DNA from 4 places in the Enterobacter sp. ECC-175 genome. Region 3 is predicted to be linked to each of the others. Evidence: predicted binding sites of a transcription regulator. Region 3 holds the regulator's gene; each other region holds the start of a gene.
The links. The regulator PurR, encoded in region 3, represses purine synthesis genes. The targets are predictions, from matches to a motif close to CANGCAAACGTTTGCNTG.
Positions count from the first base shown of each region.

Region 1: the regulator PurR is predicted to act here: its motif matches at 1,054-1,071, upstream of V1599_RS03255 (NCS2 family protein).
Region 2: the regulator PurR is predicted to act here: its motif matches at 1,507-1,524, upstream of pyrC (dihydroorotase).
Region 4: the regulator PurR is predicted to act here: its motif matches at 1,159-1,176, upstream of purM (phosphoribosylformylglycinamidine cyclo-ligase).

Region 1 covers NZ_CP143776.1:670,734-672,919, forward strand. The annotation lists gene V1599_RS03255 (NCS2 family protein) at 1-1,002, opposite strand, end outside; gene gltS (sodium/glutamate symporter) at 1,227-2,186, shown strand, end outside.
Region 2 covers NZ_CP143776.1:2,305,805-2,307,990, forward strand. The annotation lists gene dinI (DNA damage-inducible protein I) at 78-323, opposite strand; gene pyrC (dihydroorotase) at 397-1,443, opposite strand; gene V1599_RS10860 (lipoprotein) at 1,570-2,130, opposite strand.
Region 3 covers NZ_CP143776.1:2,517,313-2,519,498, reverse strand. The annotation lists gene V1599_RS11945 (MFS transporter) at 1-324, opposite strand, end outside; gene V1599_RS11940 (YnhF family membrane protein) at 490-579, opposite strand; gene purR (HTH-type transcriptional repressor PurR) at 877-1,902, shown strand; gene punR (DNA-binding transcriptional activator PunR) at 1,919-2,186, opposite strand, start outside.
Region 4 covers NZ_CP143776.1:3,893,472-3,895,657, reverse strand. The annotation lists gene purN (phosphoribosylglycinamide formyltransferase) at 1-64, opposite strand, end outside; gene purM (phosphoribosylformylglycinamidine cyclo-ligase) at 61-1,098, opposite strand; gene V1599_RS18510 (6-phospho-beta-glucosidase) at 1,365-2,186, shown strand, end outside.

The DNA of each region.
Region 1 (2,186 bases), 1.8 Mb from region 3:
GAAGCAGGAGTTCGGGAAGGTATTGAACACCGCCGACACAAAGGAGTTCAGGCCGTTTGCCAGCACGCCGCCTTTCAGGCGTTTCATGTAAAGCGGGCCAGAAACCGGCTGCTCGGAGACGTCAGACGTCGCGGTGATGTCGCCGATGGTTTCCAGCGAGGTGATCATAAAGACCAGCATCAGCGGCAGCAGCAGGCTCCAGTCGATGCCCAGGCCGTAATAGAGCGGCGTGGGAACGGTAATCAGCGCGCCGTTGGCTGGCGCGGTATTTTCCGGCAGCATGCCCAGCGCCCATGCCAGCAGATAGCCTGCCGCCATGGCGATAACCAGCGACGCCACGCGCAGGTATGGATTGCGCTGGCGGTTGAGCAGGATAATGATCCCCAGCACCACGCCCGCCAGCAGCAGGTTTTTAGGCGCGCCGAAGGTGTGGTCGCTCATCGCCGCATAGCCGCCGCCGATGGACGTTAAGCCGACCTGAATCAGCGACAGGCCGATAATCATCACCACCACGCCAGACACCAGCGGCGTAATCACGCGGCGAGCCAGGTGCAGCACGCGGGAGATGACCATCTCCGTGCAGCTTGCCAGCATCAGCGTACCAAAGAGCGCAGCCATCATGGTCGGGACGTCCGCACCGCCGGTTTTTAACGCCGTGCCGCCCATAATTAAAGGCGCGACAAAGTTAAAGCTGGTGCCCTGAATCGACAGCAGGCCGGAGCCTACCGGCCCCCAGGCTTTAATTTGAATAATGGAGGCAACGCCTGAAGCAAACAGGGACATGCTAATGATGTGCTGCGTATCTTCAGCCGGTAAGCCGAGCGCCTGACAGATCAGCAGCGCAGGGGTAATCACGGCGACAAACATGGCCAGCAGGTGCTGACAGGCGGCGAAAATTGTTTGAGGGAGCGGTGGGCGGTCTTCAAGGCGGTAAATTAATTCGCTGTTATGCTTCTGCGCAATCGGTTGCGCATCAGAAGACTCGACGGTGTTAACGGACATTGGCTGCAATCCCACGGTGGAAAAGCGGGCATTTTAGCTGAGCACCTGGCAAAAGCAAACGATTGCCAGCAAAAAAAGACGAGAAAATCTGCCGACGCGAGCAGGTTTTTTCCAACACATCGGCAAAAAAAATTACACTTTTCACGCCGGTCGCTCATTTTGAGCGCAAATCGGCGCAGGATAACGCCGCGTGTTGATGAAACGCGCGCATAAAGGAGCTTTCTATGATTCATCTTGATACGTTGTCGACCCTTGTTGCCGCAACGCTAGTCCTTCTGCTAGGCCGTAAGCTGGTGCACAGCGTTTCCTTTCTGAAGAAGTACACTATTCCTGAACCCGTCGCCGGCGGATTGCTGGTGGCGCTGGCCCTGCTGGTGCTGAAAAAAAGCATGGGCTGGGAAATTGATTTTGATATGTCCCTGAAAGATCCTCTGATGCTGGCCTTCTTTGCCACCATCGGGCTAAACGCCAATCTCGCTAGCCTGCGTTCGGGTGGTAAGGTGCTGGGCGTATTCTTGATTGTGGTGGTAGGGCTGCTGTTGATGCAAAACGCCATCGGTATCGGCATGGCCACGCTGCTGGGGCTGGACCCGCTGGTGGGGCTGCTTGCTGGGTCTATTACCCTGTCAGGTGGACACGGAACCGGAGCCGCGTGGAGCAAGCTGTTTGTGGAGCGCTACGGCTTTGAAAACGCAACGGAAGTTGCTATGGCCTGCGCAACCTTCGGCCTGGTGCTTGGCGGACTGATCGGTGGCCCGGTTGCACGATATCTGGTGAAACACTCCGCAACGCCGGACGGCAGGCCGGATGATGAGCTGGTGCCAACCGCGTTCGAAAAACCTGACGTCGGGCGCACGATTACGTCGCTTGTGCTGATCGAAACCATTGCGATGATTGCTATCTGTCTTACCGTGGGAAAAGTCGTTGCGCAATGGCTCTCGGGAACCGCCTTTGAGTTACCGACCTTCGTCTGCGTGCTGTTTATCGGCGTGGTGCTGAGCAACGGTCTGGCGCTGATGGGTTTCTACCGCGTGTTTGAACGCGCGGTGTCCGTGCTGGGTAACGTCTGTCTCTCACTGTTTCTGGCGATGGCGCTGATGAGCCTCAAGCTGTGGGAGCTCGCCTCACTGGCCTTGCCGATGGTGGCGATCCTCGCAGTACAGGCCGTGTTTATGGCCTTGTAC
Region 2 (2,186 bases), 210 kb from region 3:
CGAATTAATTTGAACTTTCGTAGTGCAAAAAAAAGCCGGGGCGACCCGGCAAAAAAAACACAATGAGGGAGCAAGAGTTAATCCGTGATGAACCAGTCGTCGGCGCTTTCCCAGGTCTCCTGAAGAATGTCGCTTATACGATCTTTATCTTCTTTCGCCGCACCGATAACGGAAAGATTATTAGCCGATGCGTAGCGCACCGTCACGGCACCGGCATTTTCTGGAAATGTGTTGTTAATACGACGGGATAATTCACCCGCCAGCGCATCCAGCGCGCCAGCAGGCAGAACGGTTGTTTTGGCAATCGTGACTTCAATACGCATAAATGCCCCCTGTGTAATATACTGTTTATTTATACAGGTAAATTATCGATTTGACAACAAGGGGCACTGTTTTTTAGCGTTTTACCGTCCAGGCGACCGTTTCTCCCGCCAGGAACGGGATGAGCGTGTCGTCGGTCAGCGGAATAGACGCCTCGACCTGGCTCTCTTTACGCTCCAGCTCGACGAAGGTTTCGTTGACCGGCAGGCCGTAGAAGCGCGGGCCGTTGAGGGAGCAAAACGCTTCAAAATGCTGCAGGGCATCCATCTCTTCAAACACCGTGGCATAGCTCGCCAGCGCCGTAGGGGCGTTAAAGCAGCCCGCGCAGCCGCAGCTTGCCTCTTTGCGATGGCGCGCGTGCGGCGCGGAGTCCGTACCCAAAAACGCGCGAGAGAAGCCGCTGGCAACCAGCTCGCGCAGCGCCTGCTGGTGAATGTTGCGCTTCAGAATGGGCAGGCAGTACAGGTGAGGGCGCACGCCGCCGACCAGCATATGGTTGCGGTTAAACATCAGGTGCTGAGGGGTGATGGTGGCGGCGATCAGCTCGTTGCCGTCGCGCACGTATTCGGCCGCGTCTTTGGTGGTGATGTGTTCAAAGACCACCTTCAGCGCGGGAAGACGCTGGCGCAGCGGCTCCATCACGGTATCGATAAAGCGGGCTTCGCGGTCGAAGATATCAATTTCCGCGTGCGTCACTTCACCATGCACCAGCAGCGGCATCCCTAGCTTTTGCATTCTTTCCAGCACCGGCATGATGGCATCGATGCTGGTCACGCCGTGGCTGGAGTTGGTGGTGGCATTCGCCGGATAGAGCTTGGCGGCGGTAAATACGCCCTCGTTGAATCCGCGCTCAACTTCGTTTGGGTCGAGCGAATCGGTCAGGTAGCAGGTCATCAGCGGAGTAAAATCGTGCCCGGCGGGAACGGCATCCAGAATACGCTGACGATAGGTGATAGCGGCCTCGACGGTGGTGACTGGCGGGACCAGGTTTGGCATAACAATCGCGCGGCCATAATGTTCGCTGGTATACGGCACGACGGTTTTCAGCATGTCACCATCGCGCAGATGGATATGCCAGTCGTCAGGGCGGCGGATTTTAAGAACCTGGGATTGTGCAGTCATGGAAGCTCCGGCTTGAGTGGAATCAGTCATTAGGATAGCTGTTTTTGCCGGACACAAATCATAAGCGGAAACGTTTTCGTTTGCACTTGTTTCCGTAAAAAAAAGGGCGCTCGTGCGCCCCCTGGGTTAATCGGTGAAAGGAATAATGATTTCTCCCGGCTTCACCTCGATTCCCTTGGCATACTTTTTCGCCAGCGCCTCGCCCTTGCTGTTGTCCTCGCTCAGGACGTAAGCGGGCTGCTGGTTAAAGTAGTTTTGCAGCGACTGGTTGAGATAGGGCATCAGGGTTTGGAGCACCGGCTTCATTTTGTCCGGCGTCACGACGGCGTCAACCACTTCCATTTCCTGCAAATAGATCGCGCCTTTCTCTTTATTGAATACCGGCAGCGCCTTGAGCTTCAGCTTAATATTTGCTTTCTGATTGCCGAACAGCGAGGTCATATCCAGATTCGCATCGCCGGAGAGGGTGACCTTGTTCGGCTCCTCGCGGCCAATCTGGCTGGTCAGGTTGCTAAGCACGATATGGGCGTCGGCAAGCCCCGGCACGCCGATGTCCTTCGAGAAGTTATTGCGTTTTTCAAGCGCCTGATTAATTTCCTGCTCGCTGACGGTGTACTGCGTAAGCTGGTTACATCCCACCAGCAGGCCGCTGACGACGAGCGCAGCGGCAATGACGATTTTCTTCATGGCGTTCCTCAACATAAAATCGGCGCTTCTGTCCTGTCGCGTCAGTATGTCAGCCT
Region 3 (2,186 bases):
GCCGTGGTTAAGGCTCGTCAGAATACGCGACAGCATCAGCGTGGTGTAATCGGGTGCAATCGCCGACAGCACGTTGCCGAGAGTGAAGATAGCCATCAGGAAAATCAGCGCGTTGCGGCGCCCGCGATGGGAAAGCAGCAGCGTCATCAGCGGAGCCCCGACCATCACGCCGATCGCGTAGGCGCTAATCAGCATCCCCGCCGCCGGGATCGAGACGTCCACGCCCCGGGCGATAACGGGTAAGAGCCCCATCGGGGAGAATTCAGTGGTGCCGATCCCAAACGCGCCAATGGCGAGGGCCAGCAGGGGAAAATTGATTTTCATGCGCTTACTCCGAATGCCGCGTCATAGCACGACACAGAACAAAGAAGTCAAAAGCATGACATCAATCACAAAAAATGAGAAGTTAACAATTTAGCAAAAGATTTTTGCCACAGAAGTAACAATCTAGAGACGAGCAGGAGGGAGAGGACTCTCCCCCCGTCAAAATCAGTGCAGTGCAGCCGTCAGCCCGCCGGCAACAATCAGCGCCAGCACAATAACGGTGGTCATCAGCGAAAACTTAAGATCGGAACTCATCAATTTTTCTCCTTTTAATCCCCACACGGAAAGTGAGCTTGCTCATTTTTGCACAGTTTGCGTCAAAAATCTTCCCGGATTTATAACGATAACCACTTTTGCTCTTCCCCTTTTCCTCAAGATAGGACAAAATTCCACGCTAAATTTATTAGCGTACCGGCCATTGACCCCCTCCTGACGTCCTGTGTCGTTTTCCCGGCGTGTCGCAATTCAACATTGCGTAATAAGGGTGAGAGAAGGCAAACGTTTACCTCCCCATTTTTCAGGATATTAGGATAGGGTCTGGAGTGACATTTAATGGCAACAATTAAAGACGTAGCAAAACGCGCAAACGTTTCCACTACAACCGTATCACATGTTATTAACAAAACCCGCTTCGTGGCGGAAGAGACGCGCAACGCCGTCTGGGCCGCGATCAAAGAACTGCACTACTCACCGAGTGCGGTTGCGCGCAGCCTGAAGGTTAATCACACCAAGTCTATCGGCCTGTTGGCGACCAGCAGCGAAGCGGCCTACTTTGCCGAAATTATTGAAGCCGTTGAGAAAAACTGCTTCCAGAAAGGCTATACCCTGATTCTGGGCAACGCGTGGAACAACATTGAAAAACAGCGCGCCTATCTGTCGATGATGGCGCAAAAGCGCGTAGATGGCCTGCTGGTCATGTGCTCCGAGTACCCGGAGTCCGTTCTCTCCATGCTGGAAGAGTATCGCCATATTCCGATGGTGGTCATGGACTGGGGCGAAGCGCGTGCCGATTTCACCGACTCGGTTATCGATAACGCCTTTGAAGGCGGCTATATGGCAGGGCGCTATTTGATCGAGCGCGGCCACCGCGATATCGGCGTCATCCCGGGCCCGCTGGAGCGCAACACCGGCGCGGGACGCCTGGCCGGGTTCATGAAAGCCATGGAAGAAGCGCTGATTAACGTGCCGGAAAACTGGATAGTTCAGGGCGACTTTGAGCCGGAATCCGGCTACCGCGCGATGCAGCAGATCGTCTCCCAGCAGCACCGTCCTACCGCCGTCTTCTGCGGCGGCGACATCATGGCGATGGGCGCGCTCTGTGCGGCAGACGAGCTCGGCCTGCGCGTGCCGCAGGACATTTCGGTGATCGGGTATGACAACGTGCGCAACGCGCGCTTCTTCACCCCGGCGCTGACGACCATTCACCAGCCGAAAGACTCGCTGGGCGAAACGGCGTTTAACATGCTGATGGACAGGATCGTCAGCAAGCGCGAAGAGTCGCAGTCCATTGAGGTTCACCCTCGCCTGATTGAGCGCCGCTCCGTTGCGGACGGTCCTTTCCGCGACTACCGCCGTTAATTCTCTTCGGGGCCAGCTACGCTGGCTCCCTCAGCCACTCCCTGTTCAGCGTTTCGCTATCTCCCAGATACTCCAGCAGCCAGGCCATGGCGGGCGAGACGTCATTTTGCTGCCAGGTCAGGCAGCACGCCGCGTCAGGAAAGGGATTTTCCAGCGCCAGGGCAACCCACTCTCCGGCGTCAATTCGCGGACGCGCAAAGTGGACGGGCACCATGCCCACGCACAGCCCCGCGCTCAGGCAGGTTGCTGAAGAGTCCCAGTCGGGCGCCACCACGCGCCGCTGG
Region 4 (2,186 bases), 1.4 Mb from region 3:
AGGCGTCTATGATGGCCTGCAAATTGCTTCCGTTACCGGAAATGAGCACCACGATGTTTTTCATTCAATGACCACACGCTGTTCGGAATCGGAAGCTTTAATCGTACCGATTTTCCACGCGTTTTCACCTTTCTCGTTCAGCAGCTTAACCGCGCTATCCGCTTCGCTCGCTGGCAATGCGATAACCATGCCCACGCCGCAGTTGAACGTGCGGTACATTTCGTGGTCGCTCACGTTACCGGCCGTTTGCAGCCAGTTAAAGACGGACGGCCACTGCCAGGAGGATTCGTCGATAACGGCCTGAGTGTTATCCGGCAGCACGCGCGGAATGTTTTCCCAGAAGCCGCCGCCGGTCAGGTGGGCAATGGCGTGCACGTCCACATTCTCGATAAGCTCAAGGATGTTTTTCACGTAGATGCGGGTTGGCGCCAGCAGGTGGTCGGCCAGCGGTTTGCCGTCGAGCTCGGTGGTTTGCGGGTCGCAGCCGCTGACGTCGAGGATTTTGCGCACCAGAGAGTAGCCGTTAGAGTGCGGTCCGCTGGACGCCAGGGCAACCAGCACGTCGCCGTCAGCCACTTTGCTGCCGTCGATGATTTCTGATTTTTCTACTACGCCGACGCAAAAGCCCGCGACGTCATAATCTTCACCGTGATACATGCCCGGCATTTCTGCGGTCTCGCCACCCACCAGCGCACAGCCCGACTGCAGGCAGCCCTCGGCGATGCCGTTGATCACGCTGGCAGCGGTATCCACGTCCAGCTTGCCGGTCGCGTAGTAGTCGAGGAAGAACAGCGGCTCCGCGCCCTGTACCACCAGGTCGTTTACGCACATCGCCACCAGGTCGATGCCGATGGTGTCGTGACGCTTAAGATCCATCGCCAGGCGCAGTTTTGTCCCTACGCCGTCAGTACCCGAGACCAGCACAGGTTCACGATATTTTTGCGGCAGCGCGCACAGTGCGCCGAATCCACCCAGGCCACCCATTACTTCAGGGCGACGGGTTTTTTTCACCACACCTTTGATTCGGTCAACCAGCGCATTACCTGCGTCAATATCAACACCGGCATCTTTGTAGCTGAGAGAAGTTTTGTTGGTCACGGCTAAAGTCCCCACGCGATTGCATAGCTTGTAAGAAAAATCGGCGCAATTCTAACAGTCCAGGCAAACGTTTGCGAGCCTATTATGGGAAGGCGTTATTTTTTTTCTGAGCGCGTTGTTACGGCTGCCAAAGTTGACTCCGTTCACGGAAATGAAACCGGTTTCGGTATTCTGCTTGCAACCTGTTATCCCTTTGAACATCATCATCCTGAAACCGGTTTCTGTAACTGTTTTTGCAGAAAATAACGCAGAATGAGGGAATGAGAATGTCAGGATTCAAAGCAGGTTTTCTGTGGGGCGGCGCCGTTGCCGCGCATCAGCTTGAAGGCGGCTGGAAAGAGGGCGGCAAGGGCGTCAGCGTTGCCGACGTGATGACGGCGGGCGCACACGGCGTGCCGCGCGAAATCACCGCGGGCGTGCTGGAAGGGAAAAATTACCCGAATCACGAAGCCATCGACTTCTACCATCGCTATAAGGAAGATATCCAGCTTTTTGCCGAGATGGGATTCAAATGCTTCCGCACCTCTATCGCATGGACGCGCATCTTCCCGAAAGGGGATGAGCAGGAGCCAAACGAAGCGGGCCTGCAATTCTACGACGATCTGTTCGACGAGTGCCTGAAGCACGGCATTGAGCCGGTTATTACCCTGTCTCACTTCGAAATGCCTTTCCATCTGGTCACCGAATACGGCGGCTGGCGCAACCGCAAGCTGATCGACTTCTTCGTTCGCTTCGCAAAAGTGGTTTTCCAGCGCTATCAGCACAAGGTGAAGTACTGGATGACCTTCAACGAAATCAATAACCAGGCCAACTTCCACGAAGATTTTGCGCCGTTTACCAACTCCGGACTGAAGTACGCGCCGGGTGAAGACCGCGAGCCGGTCATGTTCCAGGCGGCGCACTACGAGCTGGTCGCCAGCGCGCTGGCCGTGAAGGCAGGGCGCGAGATTAACCCCTCGCTGCAAATCGGCTGCATGATCGCCATGTGCCCCATCTACCCGCTGACCTGCGCGCCGGACGATATGATGATGGCGATGAACGCCATGCACCGCCGCTACTGGTTCACCGACGTTCACGTGCGCGGCGCG